One region of the Polaromonas sp. UC242_47 genome, then DNA from elsewhere that is predicted to be linked to it. Evidence: predicted binding sites of a transcription regulator. Region 1 holds the regulator's gene; each other region holds the start of a gene.

Region 1 (6,277 bases):
CATCGAACGCATGAGCGGCCGCCGCTCGCACCCCGCCTCGGGCAGGACCTACCACGTCAAGTTCAACCCGCCCAAGGTCGAAGGCCAGGACGACGTGACCGGCGAGCCGCTGATCCAGCGCGAGGACGACAAGGAAGAAACCGTGCGCAAGCGGCTGGAGGTCTACAGCGCGCAAACCCGTCCGCTGGTCGAGTATTACTCCAGTTGGGCCAAGGCCGCGCCCGACGTGGCCCCCCAGTACCGCGCCATCAGCGGCATGGGCGGTGTCGATGAAATCACGGCCCGGGCCTTCAAGGCCTTGTCGGACTGAGACCGCGCTGTCTCCACCAAAAAGGCCGTCGATGGACGGCCTTTTTTCATGGGCGCTTGCCAAGCAATGACAAGATCAGCGCCACCCTGGCCTTGACCGGACTCAGTCCCCGTGAATCCGGGATGGCAGCGTCCGGCGTGGGCAAGACCCGCCCCTCCGAACAGCGCGTGGCGCGCACCACCGGAATGCCCGCCGCCTGCGCCTCATGCAAAGCCGCTTCCAGCGCATGATGCAAGGTGGCGTTGCCAGTGCCTGCCACCACCAGGCCTTGCACCCCGCTGGCCAGCAGCGCCTGCACCACCGCGGCGCTGGCACCGGCGTAATTCATCACGATCTCGACCCGCGGCCAGGCCGCTTCATCTGGCAGCATCGCTATGCTTTCAATAGCTGCTTGCGTATGATCCACCGGGGCTAGAGGCCAATTTCGCATCAAACGCAAGCGCCCTTCCTCGACATAACCGATCGGCCCGGCATCGCCAGAGCTAAAGGCGTCCAGCCGGTACGGGTGCACCTTCTGCACATCCATTGCGCTGTGAATCACACCCGCACACACCGCCACCACGCCGCGCGCGCCCGGGTGCGTCGCCACCGCCACGGCATCGACCAGGTTTTGCGGGCCGTCCGGCACCAGCGCCGTGGCCGGTCGCATGGCGCAGGTCAGCACCACCGGTTTGGCGGGATGGAGCAAAGCCTGCAGAAAATAGGCGGTTTCCTCCAGCGTGTCGGTGCCGTGTGTGATGACGATGCCCAACACCTCGGGCTGCGCCAGCCAGTGGCTGACACGGCCGGCCAGATCGCGCCACACGCTAAAAGACATGTCCTTGCTGTCAATCTGGGCCACCTGTTCGGTCAGCAACTCGAAAGGGCTGCCTGCCAGCGCCGGGACGGCGGCGACCAGTTGTGCAATGCCCAGTTGCGCGGCGGTATAACCCGTGTGATCCCCGGCCCTTGTTGCCGTGCCGGCAATCGTGCCACCCGTGCCCAGAATCACCATCTTTTTATTCGTCACAACATCAGACACTTGCATTCCTTTAAAAACTGGATAAAAATACAGCTACTGGATATTCAAACAGCCCTCAACGATTCTCGCCGTTTGATTCGCTGTGTACCCCAAGGAGTCATCGCCATGAGCAGCCTCGCAGATTTTTCGGAAACGCCCAAACTCACCGCACGCCAGCAGCAAATCCTGGAGCTGATCCAGACCGCGATTGCCCGCACCGGTGCGCCCCCCACACGCGCAGAAATCGCCAACGAGCTGGGCTTCAAATCCGCCAACGCCGCCGAAGAACACCTGCAGGCATTGGCCCGCAAAGGCGTGATCGAGCTGGTCAGCGGCACCTCGCGCGGCATACGCCTGCGTGGCGACACCTTGCGCTCCATCCATGAGTCCCGCAGCAAACAGTTTCCCTTGCCCTTGCAAAGCCTGGCCCAACTCGTCCTGCCGCTGGTGGGACGGGTTGCCGCTGGCAGCCCTATTCTCGCGCAGGAGCATGTTGACCGCACTTACCATTTCGAGAGCAGCCTGTTCCAGAGCAAGCCCGACTACCTGCTCAAGGTGCGCGGCATGAGCATGCGGGATGCCGGCATCATGGACGGCGACCTGCTGGCCGTGCAGCAAAGCAAGGAAGCCAAAAACGGACAAATCGTTGTGGCCCGCCTGGGTGATGAAGTCACCGTCAAACGCTTTCGCCGCACCAAAAACCTGATCGAGTTGCTGCCCGAAAACCCCGACTTCAAAACCATCGTGGTGGAGCCCGGCGAGCCCTTCGAGCTGGAAGGCCTGGCCGTCGGCCTGATTCGAAACACCATGCTGGTCTAGTCCACGCATAGGCGTCATGCCGGACGGCCCCACTTCACCGGGCGTCCACCTCATTTCCGCGCAACAGGTGGCGGGCGTTTGGCCAAGTCGATTGGCCAACACCCTGATGCTGCGGATTGTTCGTTCCTGTAATCCTGCCTGTGTAAACCTCTAACTTTAGGAGTTCTCATGGGAATCGCCAGTTTTTCACGTTCATCGCGGCTGTCGGCCTTGTTCGCACCTTTGCAGGCGCTGGCCGCCTTCTGGGTACCCACACCGCCTGCTGCAGCGTCATCCCCCGTCTTTGCCCCGGTTCCCACGTTGCGGCGCTGCGCCTCGGGCCATACGCCATCCGCTATTAAAAACATAGCTAATGGCGCTCACCCCTCATCGGCTACAGGCCAAAAACCTTGTCAAACCGTAGCCAAAACCACGTCCCCACGGCGCCTGAAAATTGTGCGTGCACTGGAGGCCGGTATCCATCCGGCCTGCGCCGGGCGCATGGTGATTTCGGGTCGCATGGCCGATGTCTGCGCCGAACTGGACCGCATGGCCCAGAGGGAAGCCGCCGCGCAAGCCGCCTGAGCAAGCAGCAAAAGAGCTTTTGCCGCAACGCGTGGAGCGCAAGGCCTCGCGCCCTTGCGGCAGGCCGCTGGCCTCCTGGTTTTTCCGGTTGCGTTCAGGTACATCTTGCTGGTGCGCCGCCTCGTTGCGGCAGAACTTGCAGGCACAATATCGGCATGAATATTGTGATCCTTGACGACTACCAGGACGCGGTGCGCAAACTCTCCTGTGCCGCCAAACTCGATGCTTACCAGGCCAAGGTCTACACCAACACTGTCAAAGGCATAGGCCAACTTTCCGTACGGCTCAAAGACGCCGATGTGATCGTGCTGATCCGCGAGCGAACCCCTTTGCCGCGCCAACTGATCGAAAAATTGCCCAAGCTCAAGATGATTGCGCAAACCGGGCGTTTGGGTAACCACGTGGATGTAGGCGCCTGCACCGAACGCGGCATCGTGGTCTCCGAAGGCGGCGGTTCGCCCACGGCGCCGGCCGAACTGACCTGGGCACTGATCATGGCCGCCATGCGCCGCATTCCGCACTATGTGTCACACCTCAAACATGGCGCCTGGCAGCAGGCCGGCCTGAAAAACGCCTCCATGCCATCCAACTTCGGCATCGGCTCGGTGCTCAAGGGCAAGGTCCTGGGCATCTGGAGTTACGGCAAGATCGGCCAGATTGTGGCCGGTTATGGCCGGGCTTTTGGCATGCGGGTGCTGGTGTGGGGCAGCCAGGCGTCGCGTGCCCGGGCCTTGGCCGATGGCTATGAAGTGGCCTCGTCTAAAAGCGAGTTTTTTCAAGAGAGCGATGTGCTGAGCCTTCACCTGCGCCTGCAGGACGACACCCGGGGCGCGGTCACTCTCGACGACCTGTCGCGCATGAAGCCCTCTTCCGTGCTGGTCAACACCTCACGTGCCGAATTGATTGAGTCTGATGCGCTGATCGCCGGCCTGAACCGCGGTCGTCCCGGCATGGCGGCGGTCGATGTGTTCGAGTCCGAGCCGATTTTGCAAGGCCACGCCCTGCTGCGCCTGGAGAACTGCATTTGCACGCCGCACATCGGTTATGTGGAGCAGGAAAGCTATGAGCTCTATTTCGGCGCCGCTTTTGACAACGTGGTCAACTTCATCAAGGGGACGCCGACCAACATCGTTAACCCGGGGGCCTTGCAGGTGCGCCGCTAATACCCAGCGACAAACTGCGGCCGGCTGGACGCCCACCGGCGCTTGCCCGTCATCGCCATCAGGCCTTGGCGTCGGGCTTGACCGCCAAGGCCGGCGGTTTCAAGCGGAGCGCTGCGGCATCGATCAGTTGCCCATTGGACGCGCTCGGGTGTGCCAGCATGCCACGAATGCAAAAACAGAGCCGGTGACAAGACGGCCGACGGGGGCTTAACGTCACCCCCGGGCTGCGTGATAATCCTTTCCCATGAAACCACTCTATACAACCGTCGGCATTGTTGGCACCGGCGCCATGGGTCGCGGCATTGCCCAACTGGCAGCGCAGGCGGGCAGCCTGGTCAAGCTGTTTGACACGCAAATCGACGCCACCGGCAAAGCCCGCGACGCACTGGGCAGCCAGTGGGACAAACTGGTCGACAAGGGCCGGCTCGACGCGGCGCAGGCGGCCGGCTACAAAGCCCGTTTGCTGCTGGCGGGCACGCTGGAAGAACTGGCCGACTGCGACCTCGTTGTCGAAGCGGTGGTTGAACGGCTGGATGTCAAAAAGTCACTGTTTGCAGCACTGGAAGGCATTGTTTCGCCGCAAGCCATTCTGGCCAGCAACACCTCCTCCTTGTCCGTCACGGCGATTGCCGCCGGCTTGAAACAGCCAGGGCGTTTCGCCGGTTATCACTTTTTCAACCCCGTGCCGCTGATGAAAGTGGTGGAAGTGATCGCCGGCCTGAAAACCGAGCCTGCCACCTGTGAGGCACTGGCCGCATACGCGCGGCAAATGGGCCACACGCCGGTGCAGGCCCAGGACACGCCGGGTTTTATCGTCAACCACGCCGGGCGCGGTTACGGCACCGAAGCCCTGCGTATCGTCGGCGAAGGTGTGGCCGATTTCGCCACCATAGACCGCATCCTGAAAGACCAGGCCGGCTTCAAGCTGGGCCCGTTCGAACTGATGGATTTGACCGCTCTGGATGTGTCACATCCGGTGATGGAGTCGGTCTACCAGCAGTATTACGGCGAGCCGCGTTACCGCCCCAGCGTGATCACCGCGCAGCGCCTGGCCGGCGGCCTCTTGGGCCGCAAAACCGGCGAAGGTTTTTACCGCTACCAGGACGGCGTGGCGCAAGTTGCCGCAGAGCCGGCGACGCCGACGGTCAGCGAGATGCCACCGGTCTGGGTTTCGCCGCGGGCGGCGCGTCGTTCCGAGCTGTTGCAGCTTCTCAAAAACCTAGGCGCCAACATCGAAACCGGTGCCTCACCGTCGCTGAACGCGCTGGTGCTGGTGGCGCCGCTGGGTTTTGACATCACCACCGTGGCCGTGGTCGAGCGCCTGGACCCCGCGCGCACCATAGGTATTGACATGCTGATCGACGACGCGGAGACCAAACGCCGCGTGTTGGCCACCAACCCGGCCACCCGCAGCGACATGCGCGACGCCGCGCACGCCTTGTTTGCCCGCGACGGCAAGGCCGTCAGCGTGATCCGCGACAGCGGTGGTTTTGTCACGCAGCGCGTGGTCGCCACCATCGTCAACATCGCCAGCGACATCTGCCAGCAAGGCATCTGCAGCCCCAAAGACCTGGAAACCGCCGTGACCCTAGGCCTGGGTTATCCCCTGGGCCCCTTGGCCATGGGCAACCGTTATGGTCCCACCAACATCCTGGAAGTGCTGTTCAACATGCAAACCGTTTATGGCGACCCACGTTACCGCCCTTCCCCGTGGCTGCGCCGCCGCGGCGCCATTGGTTTGAGCCTGATGCACGAAGAGTCGTGATACCCCCGTCGGATGCTCACTTCGTGTAGCACCTTCCCCCCTTCCAGGGGGCGACACCTGCGGCCTGGCAAAGCCAGTTCCGCGGCGTCTGCTTGCAATGGGGTCGTGGGTTTCGGACTTCATCGCTGGCTCAACACCCTGAAAGAACTGACATGACCTGTTCCTTGAAAAGCACCAGCGACGGCAGCACCCTGGTACTGACCCTGAGCAACCCCGAGTTCAAAAACGCGCTGGGGCCTGAAATTTATGCCGCCGGTGTGGAGGCCCTGAACGCCGCCGAGAACAACCCCGACATCCGCAGCGTGGTCATCACCGGCGAAGGCCCGACCTTTTGCGCCGGTGGCAATCTGCAACGCCTGCTGGGCAACCGGCAGCAACCGGCCGAGGTGCAGGCCCAGAGCATAGACAGCCTGCACAGCTGGATAGATTCGATACGCACCTTCCCCAAACCCGTGATTGCCGCGGTCGAAGGGGCTGCCGCAGGCGCCGGTTTTTCGCTGGCGCTGGCCTGCGACTTCCTGGTGGCGGCGGACAACGCCATTTTTGTGATGGCCTACAGCAGCGTGGCCCTGTCCCCCGATGGCGGCGGCAGTTGGGCTTTGAGCCGCGCCATGCCGCGCGCTTTGGTCACGGAACTGCTGATGTGTGGTGAACGT
Region 2 (6,277 bases), 1.1 Mb from region 1:
GCTCCAGCAACTCCCCCGGGCGCAGCAAAAAATCCGGCCGCGAGGGTTTGCCCACGGTTTCATTGCCTTGGGCAAAGGTTTCGTAAATCAGCACACCGCCTGGCGCCAGGCTGGCCAGCAGCGTGGGCAGCAGCGGGCGCCACAGGTAATTGGTGACCACCACGGCGTCAAACTGGCGGCCGGCAAAAGGCCAGGGCCCCGCTTCGATATCGGCCACCACCGCTTCGCAGGACGCGGCTGGAATCGCTATGGATTCGATAGCTGCTTGCGACCGGTCCACAAGGGCTAGAGGGTGATTTCTCTTATAAAACCAATAAGCATGGCGGCCCTGGCCGCAGGCCACGTCGAGCACCGTGCCCTGGGGACGTACCAGATGGGACCAACGTTGTACCCAGGGAGAGGGCGCTTCGCTGCCGTGCGGACTTATCGTTGGTGATTCAGTGTTCAATGGGGTTTGACCTCGTCTTTGAGGGCGGCCAGCGCCATGTTTTCAACGGCGCCGGGTGCCAGCAGCTTGAGCCAGCGGCCCAGCTTGCCTTTGGCCGTCATCACGACCTCGCGCTCGCGGCGCGCCATGCCTTCAATGATCAGGCGGGCGCAGGTTTCCACGCTCATGGCATCGTCTTCCTTGAGTCCGCTGGCGCCGGCTGCTCTCCCCGCGGCGTTGAAGCCGCGGTAGCGGATCTGGGTGGCGACCACGCCGGGGTAGGCGGTGGTGACGCTGACGCCGGCCGTTTTCAGCTCGGCGCGCAAGGCTTCAAAAAAACCGGTCATGGCAAATTTGGTGGCGCTGTAGGCGGTGCGGCCGGGCACGCCGATCAGGCCGGCCAGGCTGGACACCGCCACGATGCTGCCGCGGCTTTGCTTGAGCCAGGGCAGGGCGGCATGGGTGCACCAGATACTGCCCCAGAGGTTGATACGCATCAACTGCTCGTACCAGGCCAGGTCTTCGGCTTTCACGTCTTCAAACAGGGCTTGGGCCGACATGCCGGCGTTGTTGATCAGGGCGTCAATGTGTCCGAAACGCTCGGCGGCGGCTGCAATGAGCGCGCGGCACTGGGCCTGCTCGGCCACGTCGGTGGGCACCACCAACGTGGCCGCGCCGCTGGCCTGGCACTGGGTGGCCACGACGTTCAGCGCGTCTTTGTTGCGGGCGGCCAGCACCAGCGCGGCCTGCGCGCCATGGCGTTGCGCCAGTTGGCGCGCGATTTCTGCGCCTATGCCGTCCGAGGCGCCGGTGATCACGATGGTTTTCATGGTCTTGTCACTTTTTGCAGGTCTGGTGTTGCGTTCACCCGAAAGCCTACCATCGAATGAAGGGCCCCAGCCCCTTGCCCTGAGGCGCACTATCCCTTACGCTGTGTAGCCAAGTCATGCCATCGGGCGCAGGCGCTGCGTCCGGCACCAAGGAGCGCTTATGCCTTCCTCGATTTCTCCGGCCGTCACTGCCTTGCGCACGCTGGCCTTTGTCGGTGCCGCCGCCAGCGGCAAGACCAGCCTGGTCGAGGCCTTGTTGCACAAGGCCGGTGCGATCGGTGCGACTGGCAGCCTGGAGCGCGGCACCACGGTCAGCGACTTTGACCCGCTGGAGCGACGGGCGCAACACTCGCTGAACGCGGCGCTGGTGCACCTGCAGCATGAAGACACCCTGATTCACCTGATCGACACCCCGGGCGCGCCGGATTTTCTGGGCCAGTCCTTGCCCGCGCTGGAGGCGGTGGAGACCGCGGCCCTGGTGGTCAGCGCCTCCAGCGGCCTGGAACTGATGAGTGGCCGCATGATGGACTGGGCGGCGCAGCGTGAGTTGTGCCGCATGGTCATCATCAACAAGATAGACGCGCTGGGGATTGATTTGCCGGGTTTGCTCGCGGCCATCCAGACAGCTTTTGGCAAGGAGTGTCTGCCGCTGAACCTGCCCGCGGCCGGTGGCACACGGGTGGTGGACTGCTTTTTCAACCCGGCCGGCGAGGCCGATTTTTCCAGCGTGGCGCTGGCGCACCGTGCGCTGGTCGAGCAGGTGGTCGAGGTGGATCCGGCCCTGGTCGAGCGTTACCTGAACGACGGCGATGTGGACCCGAGCGAATTACATGCGCCGCTGGAGCAGGCGCTGCGCGAAGGCCACCTGATACCGGTCTGTTTTGTCTCGGCACGCAACGGCGCCGGCGTGGCCGAGTTGCTGGATGTGATGGTCAGGCTGCTGCCCAATCCGGCCGAGGGCAACCCACCGCGATTTTTGCGCGGCGAAGGCGCCGCCGCTACGCCGGTGCGGGCCGAGCCGGATCCGGCGCGCCATGTGCTGGCGCATGTGTTCAAGGTCACGGTCGACCCTTATGTCGGCAAGATGGGCATTTTCCGGGTGCACCAGGGCACGGTCACCCGCGACAGTCTGCTGTATATCGGTGATGGCAGGCGGCCCTTCAAGGTCGGCCACCTGTTCCGGCTGCAGGGCAAGGACCACACCGAAATCGCCAGCGCCGGGCCGGGCGAGTTGTGTGCCGTGGCCAAGGTTGATGAGATTCATTTCGACGCGGTCTTGCACGATGCGGCGGAGGACGAACACATCCACCTCAAACCGTTGGACTTCCCCGTGCCTGTGCACGGGCTGGCGATAGAGCCCAAACGCCGCGGTGACGAACAACGCATGTGGGATCTGGTGCAAAGGCTGGTGGACGAAGACCCCTGCCTGCGGCTGGAACATGTGACGACGACCAACGAAACCGTGGTCTACGGGCTGGGCGAGTTGCACCTGCGGGCGCTGCTGGAGCGCCTGAGCGAGGTCTACAAATGTGAGGTCAACACCCGGCCGCCGCGTATTGCCTACCGCGAAACCATCACCGTGGCGGCGGCCGGCCACCACCGCCACAAAAAACAAAGTGGCGGCGCCGGCCAGTTTGGCGAGGTTTTTTTGCGCATCGAACCTTTGGCCCGCGGCGCCGGCATCGAGTTTGTCGATCAGGTCAAGGGCGGCACCATTCCCGGCCAGTACCTGCCGGCGGTGGAGAAAGGTGTGCGCCAGGCGCTGGAAAGCGGCGTGATTGCGGGTTTTCCGGTGCGGGATGTGCGGGTGGTGGTCTATGACGGCAAGTACCACAGCGTGGACAGCAAGGACATCGCGTTTGCGACGGCCGGACGCAAGGCGGTGATCGAAGCCGTGCGTGCCGCCGTGCCCATCGTGCTGGAGCCCATCGTCAATGTCGAGATCACCGCGCCCGAGGCCAATATGGGCGACATCACCGGCGACCTGTCGGCGCGCCGCGGCCAGGTCAGCGGCACACGCGGGCTGCAACTGGGGATTTTGGCGGTGTTGGGCCAGGTGCCGCTGTCGGAGTTGAGCAGCTACCAGTCACGGCTCAATGCGCTGACTGGCGGGCAGGGCCGTTACACCTTGGCCTTCAGCCACTACGAGGCCGTGCCGCCACCGGTGCAGCAGCAACTGGCCGGTCAGTTCAAGGTGCGTGACGAGGATTGAGCTGTTAGAAACAAGCCCATATCTGGTCGGCCAGGGTCAGCAGGAAGTCGGGCCGGGTGTAGAGCGCAAACACGCCCAGCACGGCCGCCAAGGCCAGCGTGTACAGCGCGATTTTGCGGGCCATCATTTCAGGCACCTTGCAATTGGCCAGTCCGGGGTCGCTGGATCGCGGTTTCACGCACCGGCAGGTTGACCAGCGCCGCAAACACGCCCAGGCCGATGGCGATGTACCAGACGATGTCGTAACTGCCGGTACGGTCGTACAGGTAGCCGCCCAGCCAGACGCCCAGGAAGGAGCCGATCTGGTGGCTGAAAAACACAAAACCGCTGAGCATGGACAAATGTTGGATGCCGAAAATCTGCGCCACCACCGCGTTGGTCGGTGGAATCGTGGACAGCCACAACAGCCCCATCAGGCTGGCAAAAATATAGACGCTGGTCGGGCTCAGCGGTGCCGCCAGGAACACCGCAATCACCACGGCCCGGGCGAAATAAATAAAGGCCAGGATTTTTCGTTTGGCCAGCCGTTGGCCCAGGGTGCCGGCCGCGTAGGTGCCAAACACATTGAACAGGCCGATCAGGGCCAGCGCGTAACTCGCCACTTGCGGCGACAGCCCTTTGTCGCGCAAGTAGCTGGGCATGTGCACACCGATAAACACGACCTGGAAACCACACACAAAATAACCGGCCATCAGCAACTGGAAGCTCGGGTACTTGAAGGCCTCCTTCAAGGCTTGCAGAATGGTTTGTTCACGCGCGGACGCCTGGCCGGCACCGAAACGGGTCTCGCGCAGGCCCAAGGCCAGCGGCATGATCAGCAAAACCGCGCCGCTGAGCACCAGCAGCGCTTCTTTCCAGCCCAGGCCGCTGATCAGAAAACCTTCCACCGGCACCATCAGGAACTGCCCGAAGGAGCCGGCCGCCGCCGCCACGCCCATGGCCCAGGAACGTTTTTCGGCCGGGATGTTGCGGCCAATCACGCCGTAAATCACGGCATAGGTGGTGCCCGCCTGGGCCGCACCAATCAGGATGCCCGTGGTCAGCGTGAACAGCAGCCCGCTGGTGGACAGCGCCATGCCCACCAATCCCAGCGCATACAAAACGGCACCGCCCATGATCACGCGGGCCGCGCCAAAACGGTCGGCCAGCATGCCGGCAAAAATGCCGAACACGCCCCAGGACAGGTTTTGCACGGCAAGCGCCAGCGCAAAGGTCTGGCGTGTCCAGCCCTGCTCTTGGGTGATGGGCAGCAGCCACAGGCCGAAGCCGTGGCGTATGCCCATGGACAGGGTGACAATGGCGGCGCCGCAGATCAACACCTGCAGCATGGATAGGTTTCGACTCGAAGAATGCATGCGGTGAATGTACCCAAACACGCGTGTTTCTGCTTTTCAAAATGTTCAGCGCATTGATGCGTGCCAGGCATGAATGCCGGCGCAGCTCGAAAGGCTGTATATTTATCCAGCTTTAGAATCATCCAGGTCTACAATCCACCCTCCCATGGCGACCAAACTACCCAACGAATATTCCGAAGGCTCGATCCGCGTGCTCAAAGGCCTGGAGCCTGTCAAGCAGCGCCCGGGCATGTACACCCGCACCGACAACCCGCTGCACATCATCCAGGAAGTGCTGGACAACTCGGCCGACGAGGCGCTGGCCGGTCACGGCAAGAAGATCAAGGTCACCTTGCACAGCGACGGCTCGGTCAGCATCGAAGACGATGGCCGCGGCATTCCCTACGGCCTGCATCCGGAGGAAAACGCCCCAGTGATCGAGCTGGTGTTCACCCAGTTACATGCCGGCGGCAAGTTCGACAAGGGCAAGGGCGGCGCCTACAGCTTTTCCGGCGGCCTGCACGGTGTCGGTGTCAGCGTGACCAATGCCTTGTCCAAGCGCCTGGAAGCCACCTCCTACCGCGACGGCATGGTCGCCTCCCTGGTGTTTTCGGGCGGCGATGTGACCGAGGCTTTGCAACTGCGCAAGGCCGGCGAAGGTGACCGCAAGTCGGGCACCACGGTGCGGGCCTGGCCGGACGCCAAATATTTTGAAAGTTCGGCCCTGCCCATGGCCGAACTCACCCATCTGCTGCGCAGCAAGGCCGTGCTGATGCCCGGCGTCACCGTGACGCTGGTGGTGGAAAAAACCAAGGAAGTGCAGACCTGGATTTACAAGGGCGGCCTGCGCGACTACCTGATGCAGACCCTGAGCGCCGATCCGGTGATCCCGCTGTTCGAGGGCGAAGGTTTTGCCGACGCCGCGCACGACAGTTTTGCCGAAGGCGAGGGTGCGCAGTGGTGTTTGGCCTTCACCGAAGACGGCCAGCCGGTGCGTGAAAGTTATGTCAACCTGATTCCGACCAGCGCCGGTGGCACGCATGAAAGCGGCCTGCGCGACGGCGTGTTTCAGGCCGTTAAGAGTTTCATCGAGCTGCATTCGCTGCTGCCCAAAGGTGTCAAGCTGCTGCCCGAGGACGTGTTTGCGCGTGCCAGTTATGTGCTTTCGGCCAAGGTGCTGGACCCGCAGTTCCAGGGCCAGATCAAGGAACGCCTGAACTCGCGTGATGCGGTGCGCCTGGTCTCCAGCTTTGTGCGGCCCACGCTGGAAGTCTGGCTCAACCACCATGTCGACTACGGCAAAAAGCTGGCCGAACTGGCCATCAAGGCCGCCCAGACGCGGCAAAAGGCCGGCCAGAAAGTTGAAAAACGCAAAGGTTCGGGCGTGGCTGTGTTGCCGGGCAAACTCACCGACTGCGAAAGCAAGGACCTGGCGCACAACGAGATGTTCTTGGTCGAGGGCGACTCCGCCGGC
Region 3 (6,277 bases), 480 kb from region 1:
ATGTGGACCTGTATGTGATCTGAAGCGCCGCGCGGTTGGCACTAGGGCGCTGAGGTTCTTCTATGCGGAACTCAGCGCATGCCGGTCGCCGCGGCAAAACGATCCACCGTCCAGGCCTCGCCCAGCAAGATCATGCGGGTGTGCAAATCGTCCAGGGTGCGCGCGGGCACGTCCCGGCCCAGATAAGTCAGGGTCTTGTTGCGCAGGTCCACATAACCCAGCTCATGGCGCCTGGCCAGCGCATGCCACAAGGCATGCGCGCCCGTCGACTGGCGTGCGCCCGAGACCAGGCACAAGCCCGCGCCCAGGCCCCACTGGTAAATGCTGCTGGCCAGGCCGCGCCGCTGGTAGGCCTCGTCGTAGCGGGAGTGTGGTGCCCGTATATAGCGGTCGGCGCGGCGATTCACTTCGATCAGGCGGTTGAACACCGTGTAACCGGCCAGCCGCTTGTGCCGGATATCTTCCACGTACACATAAAACTCGCCATCGGCCTCGCGGAAACGAATCATCAGTTCGGGTTGGCCGGGCAGTTCCATCGCAGGGATGCCGTGCAAACGGTCGCCCGGGGTGTACATACGATCGTAGAGGGATTCGAATTCATCTTCGGCCGGTTTGTGGCTGACGTCTATGCGCAGCTCCATCGGGCGGTTGAACCACGACGACAAGGCCGACCAGGACGGCCAGGGCGGCAGACCGGGAAACAAGGGGGGCATGGCAAGCACCATGAAAAACTCCAGACGTGCAAAGGCCGCGGCCAATCACAGGCGGCCGTAACAAGACCTTGGGCAGCCAGCCAAAACTAGTGCTGCCGAAAAGGTGCGCGAAAGGTGTGTTGATGGCGCGTGAGGCGTAAGGCGAACCTGCCCCTGGGCGCTGGATGCGTCGACCTGCCACACTCAGGTCGACGCTGACTTAGCGTGCGGCCTGGGGTCCGTCGATATAGCGTGGCACGGCAGCGCCGTGGCGGCTGCGGCCACGCGGGAGAGTCATGAGCAGGCAGGCGGGCACCCAGGCCCCTGCCCGGCACGGGCACAGGTTTGCCATGAAATGCAAGCCGTGCATGAATCCACTTCTCCACAAGTGTTGCCTGCGGCCACAGGCAGGCTGCGGCGAGGCGGGTTGGACAAAGTCCGGTATCTTAGCCAGCTCGCAATATCGCACGTTGGCAGTGCGATATTGCGTCTGGCGAGCGGTGCAGTCGCCCAAAAACTCAGAACAGACTGGCCTGGCCCGACGCGCTGGGCGGTCTGAACCGGCTCAGGTCCAGCTCGACACGGGCGCGGTTCAAACCCAGGCGCTGACAGGTTTTGGAAAAACGCTGGGCAATCAACTCGGCCCACAGGCCGCTGCCCTTCATGCGCGAGACGAAGTCGCTGTCGTAATCTTTGCCGCCGCGCATCTCCTGGATACGCGCCATGATGCGTGCCGCACGCTGCGGGTAATGTAGCTCCAGCCATTGCTTGAACAAGGGTGCCACCTCCCAAGGCAGGCGAACCACGGTGTAAAACGCGGTGCGTGCGCCGGCTTGCCAGGCGGCCTCCAGCACCTTCTCCATGTCGTCGTTCACAAACGGGATCTGCGGCGCGACGCTGACACCAACAGGTATGCCCAACGCCGCCAGGGTTGCTATGGTGCGCAGCCGTCGATGCGGCGCGGCGGCACGCGGCTCCAGCTTGCGCGCCAGTTCGCCGTCCAGCGTGGTGATGGTGATATACACCGCGGCCAGCTTGTCGGCCGCCATGGGTGCGATCAGGTCGAGATCGCGCTCCACGCCGCTGGACTTGGTGACCAGCGAAAACGGATGGCGCGCCTCCTGCAAAACTTCAATCACGCGGCGCGTCAACCGCAACTCGCGCTCCGCCGGCTGGTAACAGTCGGTGGCCGAGCCGATGTTGAGCAGCTTGGGCACATAACTGCGTTTAGCCAGATCCGCGCGCAAGACCTCGGCGATGTTGCGCTTGGCAATGATTTTGGTTTCAAAGTCCAGGCCCGGCGACAAATTCAGGTAGCTGTGGGTGGGCCGCGCGTAACAATAAATGCAACCGTGTTCACAGCCCCGGTAAGGGTTGAGGCTGTAGTCAAAAAAGATGTCGGGCGAATCGTTGCGCACGATGGCGCTGCGCGCGTCTTCAAACAAAACTTCGGTATCCAGACGCCGTTCCTCTTCGCCCGCTTCTTGAAGCGTGCCCCAGCCGTCGTCGTAGGCGGCCCGCGTATCTTTCTCGAAGCGGTGCGCGATGCGTGTGGCCGTGCCTCGGCCCTTGATGGCGTGGAGGGAAATGATCGCGTCGCTCATGGCAGTTAGCATTGACTGTATAAATATACAGTTATTTTATCCAACACCCCTGACGACTTCAGAAAAACCATGCTGGCCTGACAATCAAAGCTTCTTTTTCATAGCCCTGCCCTCGCATGACCCAACGCCCCCAAAACATCTACGACCGCTACCACGCCCATGTTTATTTCGGCCCGGATACCGTGGAACAGGCACGTGCCTTGTGCCAGCAGGCGGGCGCAATTTTCAAGGTCACTGTAGGGCGCGTGCATGAACGCGAGGTTGGCCCGCATCCGCACTGGAGTTGCCAGCTGGCCTTTGACAGCGCGGAGTTTGAGCGCCTGATCCCCTGGCTGGAGCAACACCGCAACGGGCTCGATGTGTTTGTGCACGGCCTCACGGGCGACGATCTGGCCGACCACACGACCCATGCCAGTTGGCTGGGCCAGGCCTCGGTGCTGAAGCTGGATATGTTCAGGCGCTGAGCGGACAGCCTGAATCGCTACTTATTTGATAGCTGCTTGCGCCCATCAGCTGTTGGCTGGAGGCACTTTCACTCAAAGAAGCACCTGTAGCGGGCGTTACTGCGGCATCAGGCGGTTTCTGCGCCAGGCGCGCAAAGGCGCATGCGGCGACTCAACACCGCGGTACAGCGCTGCACCGGCCAGCAGGGACAGCAGAAACGCGGCCAGCAAACCCAGGGTATTGGCCAGCAACTGCGTTGGCCAGAAATGGCTGACAAAGGCATTCACCAGCAGACACACCGGGAAGTGGATCAGGAACACCGAATACGAAATTTGCCCAAGCTGCAGCAGCCCAGGCGCTTGTAACCAGCGTGCGGTCCACAGGCCGCGCTGCAGCCCCACCAAACCCAGCGCCACCACCACGGCCACGAGTATCCGGCCCCTGAAATCAAGCGCCAGCGCCAGCCCGCCCAACACGGCGATGGCCAGCAACCAGCGCGCCGGCTGGGTGCTGCGCGAGGCCCACCAGGCCAACATGCCCAGCGCGTAAGAACCAAAAAAGTACAGCCCCGTCGCGTCCAGTCCGGCAACCCGGTTGACATACAACAAGGACACCGCCGCCAGGGCCAGCACCAGCCAGCGGTGCCGCGTATCACGCAGCAGCGACAACACGGCCACGCTGATCACAAACAACTGGAAATCAATCGCCACATACCAGATGCCGGCCGACAAGGCCTCCTGACCCAGAACGTCCTGTAGCAAAAAGATGTGGCTCAGCAATTGCCAGAAGGTGGGCGCGTCCGGCACCGAATCACCGGCCAACCAGGGACGCACCAGGGCCGCGACCGCGACCGTGATGAACACCGCCACCATCAAGGGCAGCGCCAGCCGGCGGTAACGGCGCAGGATCAGGCGACCGGGTTGCTGGAACACCGCGACACCCTTTGGCGCCAGGGAACAGGCCGCGAGAAAACCGCCGACCACCAGAAACACCTGCACCGCCATGCGGCCATAGGTGTAGAGCCAGTCCATCAGGCCGGGTGCGGCGTGGTGCACCACATCCGACATCGGGCCGTAAAAAGCCAGGTGGTGCCAGATGATCAACACGCAGGCCAAGGCCTTGAGCGCGTCGATCCCGGGCAGGCGCTGCGCAGGCGGCGCCGTGGCGGCGGCCGGAATAACCATGCGGCGCGAGGCCTAGACGCCCACCCGTTGGCGTGCGTGCTGGTACTCGCGTTTGAGCTGAGCCACATAGTCGGCCGTGCTTTGCACCTTGTTGACCGCGCCTATGCCCTGGCCGCAGCCCCAGATGTCTTTCCAGGCTTTTTTGGCGTCGCCGCCGAAGTTCATCTTGCTCGCATCACTCTCGGGCAGATTGGCCGGGTCCATGCCGGCGGCGATGATGGACGGCGCCAGGTAGTTGCCGTGTACACCCGTGAACAGGTTGCTGTAGACGATGTCGTCGGAGCTGCTGTCCACGATGGCCTGTTTGTAGGCATCCGCGGCGCGGGCTTCATCGGTGGCGATAAAGGCCGAGCCGATGTAGGCAAAGTCGGCGCCCATGGCCTGCGCGGCCAGCACGGCGCCGCCGGTCGAGATTGCGCCGGACAAGGCGATCGGGCCGTCAAACCACTGGCGGATTTCCTGGATCAGCGCAAACGGGCTTTTCACGCCGGCATGGCCGCCGGCACCGGCCGCCACGGCCACCAGGCCGTCCGCGCCTTTTTCAATCGCCTTGCGCGCGAACTTGTTGTTGATCACGTCGTGCAAGACCACGCCGCCGTAGCTGTGCGCTGCGGCATTGATGTCTTCGCGCGCACCCAGCGAGGTGATGTAAATCGGCACCTTGTATTTGACGCACATTTCCATGTCGTGGTCCAGCCTGTCGTTGGACTTGTGCACGATCTGGTTGATGGCAAACGGCGCGGCAGGTTTGTCGGGATTGGTTTGGTTGTAGGCAGCCAGGGTCTCGGTGATTTCGGCCAGCCAGTCTTCGAGTTGCGCCGCCGGTCTGGCGTTGAGCGCGGGCATGGAACCCACCACACCGGCCTTGCATTGTTCAATCACCAGCTTGGGGTTGCTGATGATAAAAAGCGGCGAAGCGATGATGGGCAGCGTGAGTTTGTCGAGCGGAGCAGGCAGTCTGGACATGGTGTTTTCCGTGTGTAGAAGCAAGAATTTATGAAGAAAGAGGCTGTAGCCCCCGTCTTATGGACGCAAACAGCTACTCTTTTAATAGCGATTTCAGCAAGCGCCGGTTTAAAACGCTTCCAGCGCCAGCGCCGTCACGCTGTCCGCACCTTCAACAATGCTGTCGCGCAGGCCGGGCGCCTTGCTCAGCAAATGGTCGGCGTAAAACACCGCGGTGATGATCTTGGCTTTCATGAAGTCGGCGTCGTTGCCTTTGGTCAGCTCTTCTTCCGCCACCAGCAGCGAACGCGCCAGTTGCCAGCCGGCCACCAGGTTGCCGGCCAACATCAGGTAAGGCACGCTGCCCGCAAAAACAGCGTTCGGGCTGGCTTTGGTGTTGCCGGCGACAAATTCCACCACGTCCACAAAAGCCTCGCGTGCAGCTTTCAGGCGTTTGGCCACGGCTTTTGCGGCCGCGCCGCCCTGCTTGATCAGCGCCGCTTCCGTCTTCTCGATCTGGCCGGCAATGCCTTTGGCCGTCTGGCCGCCGTCACGCGCGGTTTTGCGGCCCACCAGGTCGTTGGCCTGGATGGCCGTCGTACCTTCGTAAATCGTCAAAATTTTGGCGTCGCGGTAATACTGCGCTGCGCCGGTTTCTTCGATGAAACCCATGCCGCCATGCACCTGCACACCTAAGGAGGTGACTTCCAGGCTCATCTCGGTGCTGTAACCCTTGACCAGCGGCACCATGTATTCGTAGAAAGCCTGGTTTTGCTTGCGCACGTCCGCATCGGGATGGTGGTGCGACGCATCGTAGGCGGCGGCGGCCACCGAAGCCATCGCGCGGCAACCTTCGGTGTAGGCGCGCATGGTCATCAACATGCGTTTGACGTCGGGGTGGTGAATGATGGGCGCGCTGGCAGCGATCGAGCCATCCACCGGCCGGCTTTGCACCCGATCCTTGGCGAAAGCCACGGCCTTCTGATAGGCACGTTCGGCAATCGCAATGCCCTGCATGCCCACGGCGTAACGCGCCGAGTTCATCATGATGAACATGTATTCGAGGCCACGGTTTTCCTGGCCCACGATATAACCCACGGCGCCGCCGTGGTCACCGTATTGCAACACCGCCGTCGGGCTGGCCTTGATGCCCAGCTTGTGTTCGATACTGACGCAATGCACGTCGTTGCGCGCTCCGAGTGCGCCGTCTTTGCCGACCATGAACTTGGGCACGACAAACAGGCTGATGCCTTTCACGCCTTCGGGCGCACCGGTGACCCGTGCCAGCACCAGGTGCACGATGTTTTCGGCCATGTCGTGTTCACCATAGGTGATGAAAATCTTGGTGCCGAAAATTTTGTAAGTACCGTCGGCCTGCGGCTCGGCGCGACTGCGCACCATCGCCAGG

The links. The regulator LexA, encoded in region 1, represses DNA repair genes until DNA is damaged. The targets are predictions, from matches to a motif close to ACTGTATNNNNATACAGT.
Region 2: a site for LexA is predicted at 4,918-4,935, ahead of ACHMXK_RS16100 (DNA topoisomerase IV subunit B). Genes of this name have one in related genera too.
Region 3: a site for LexA is predicted at 2,311-2,328, ahead of ACHMXK_RS08705 (PA0069 family radical SAM protein). Genes of this name have one in related genera too.

Annotation. Positions count from the first base shown of each region.
Region 1 covers NZ_JBIOAO010000001.1:2,240,799-2,247,075, reverse strand. The annotation lists gene adk (adenylate kinase) at 1-310, shown strand, start outside; gene ACHMXK_RS11020 (asparaginase) at 357-1,337, opposite strand; gene lexA (transcriptional repressor LexA) at 1,437-2,129, shown strand; gene ACHMXK_RS11010 (hypothetical protein) at 2,298-2,693, shown strand; gene ACHMXK_RS11005 (D-2-hydroxyacid dehydrogenase family protein) at 2,849-3,856, shown strand; gene ACHMXK_RS11000 (3-hydroxyacyl-CoA dehydrogenase) at 4,101-5,621, shown strand; gene ACHMXK_RS10995 (oxepin-CoA hydrolase, alternative type) at 5,774-6,277, shown strand, end outside.
Region 2 covers NZ_JBIOAO010000001.1:3,332,198-3,338,474, reverse strand. The annotation lists gene ACHMXK_RS16125 (class I SAM-dependent methyltransferase) at 1-427, opposite strand, end outside; gene ACHMXK_RS16120 (SDR family oxidoreductase) at 445-1,257, opposite strand; gene fusA (elongation factor G) at 1,418-3,469, shown strand; gene ACHMXK_RS16110 (hypothetical protein) at 3,474-3,596, opposite strand; gene ACHMXK_RS16105 (MFS transporter) at 3,598-4,824, opposite strand; gene ACHMXK_RS16100 (DNA topoisomerase IV subunit B) at 4,970-6,277, shown strand, end outside.
Region 3 covers NZ_JBIOAO010000001.1:1,763,484-1,769,760, reverse strand. The annotation lists gene ACHMXK_RS08715 (bifunctional 2-methylcitrate dehydratase/aconitate hydratase) at 1-23, shown strand, start outside; gene ACHMXK_RS08710 (N-acetyltransferase) at 72-725, opposite strand; gene ACHMXK_RS08705 (PA0069 family radical SAM protein) at 1,211-2,296, opposite strand; gene ACHMXK_RS08700 (DOPA 4,5-dioxygenase family protein) at 2,413-2,760, shown strand; gene ACHMXK_RS08695 (acyltransferase family protein) at 2,857-3,924, opposite strand; gene ACHMXK_RS08690 (NAD(P)H-dependent flavin oxidoreductase) at 3,937-4,890, opposite strand; gene ACHMXK_RS08685 (acyl-CoA dehydrogenase) at 4,999-6,277, opposite strand, start outside.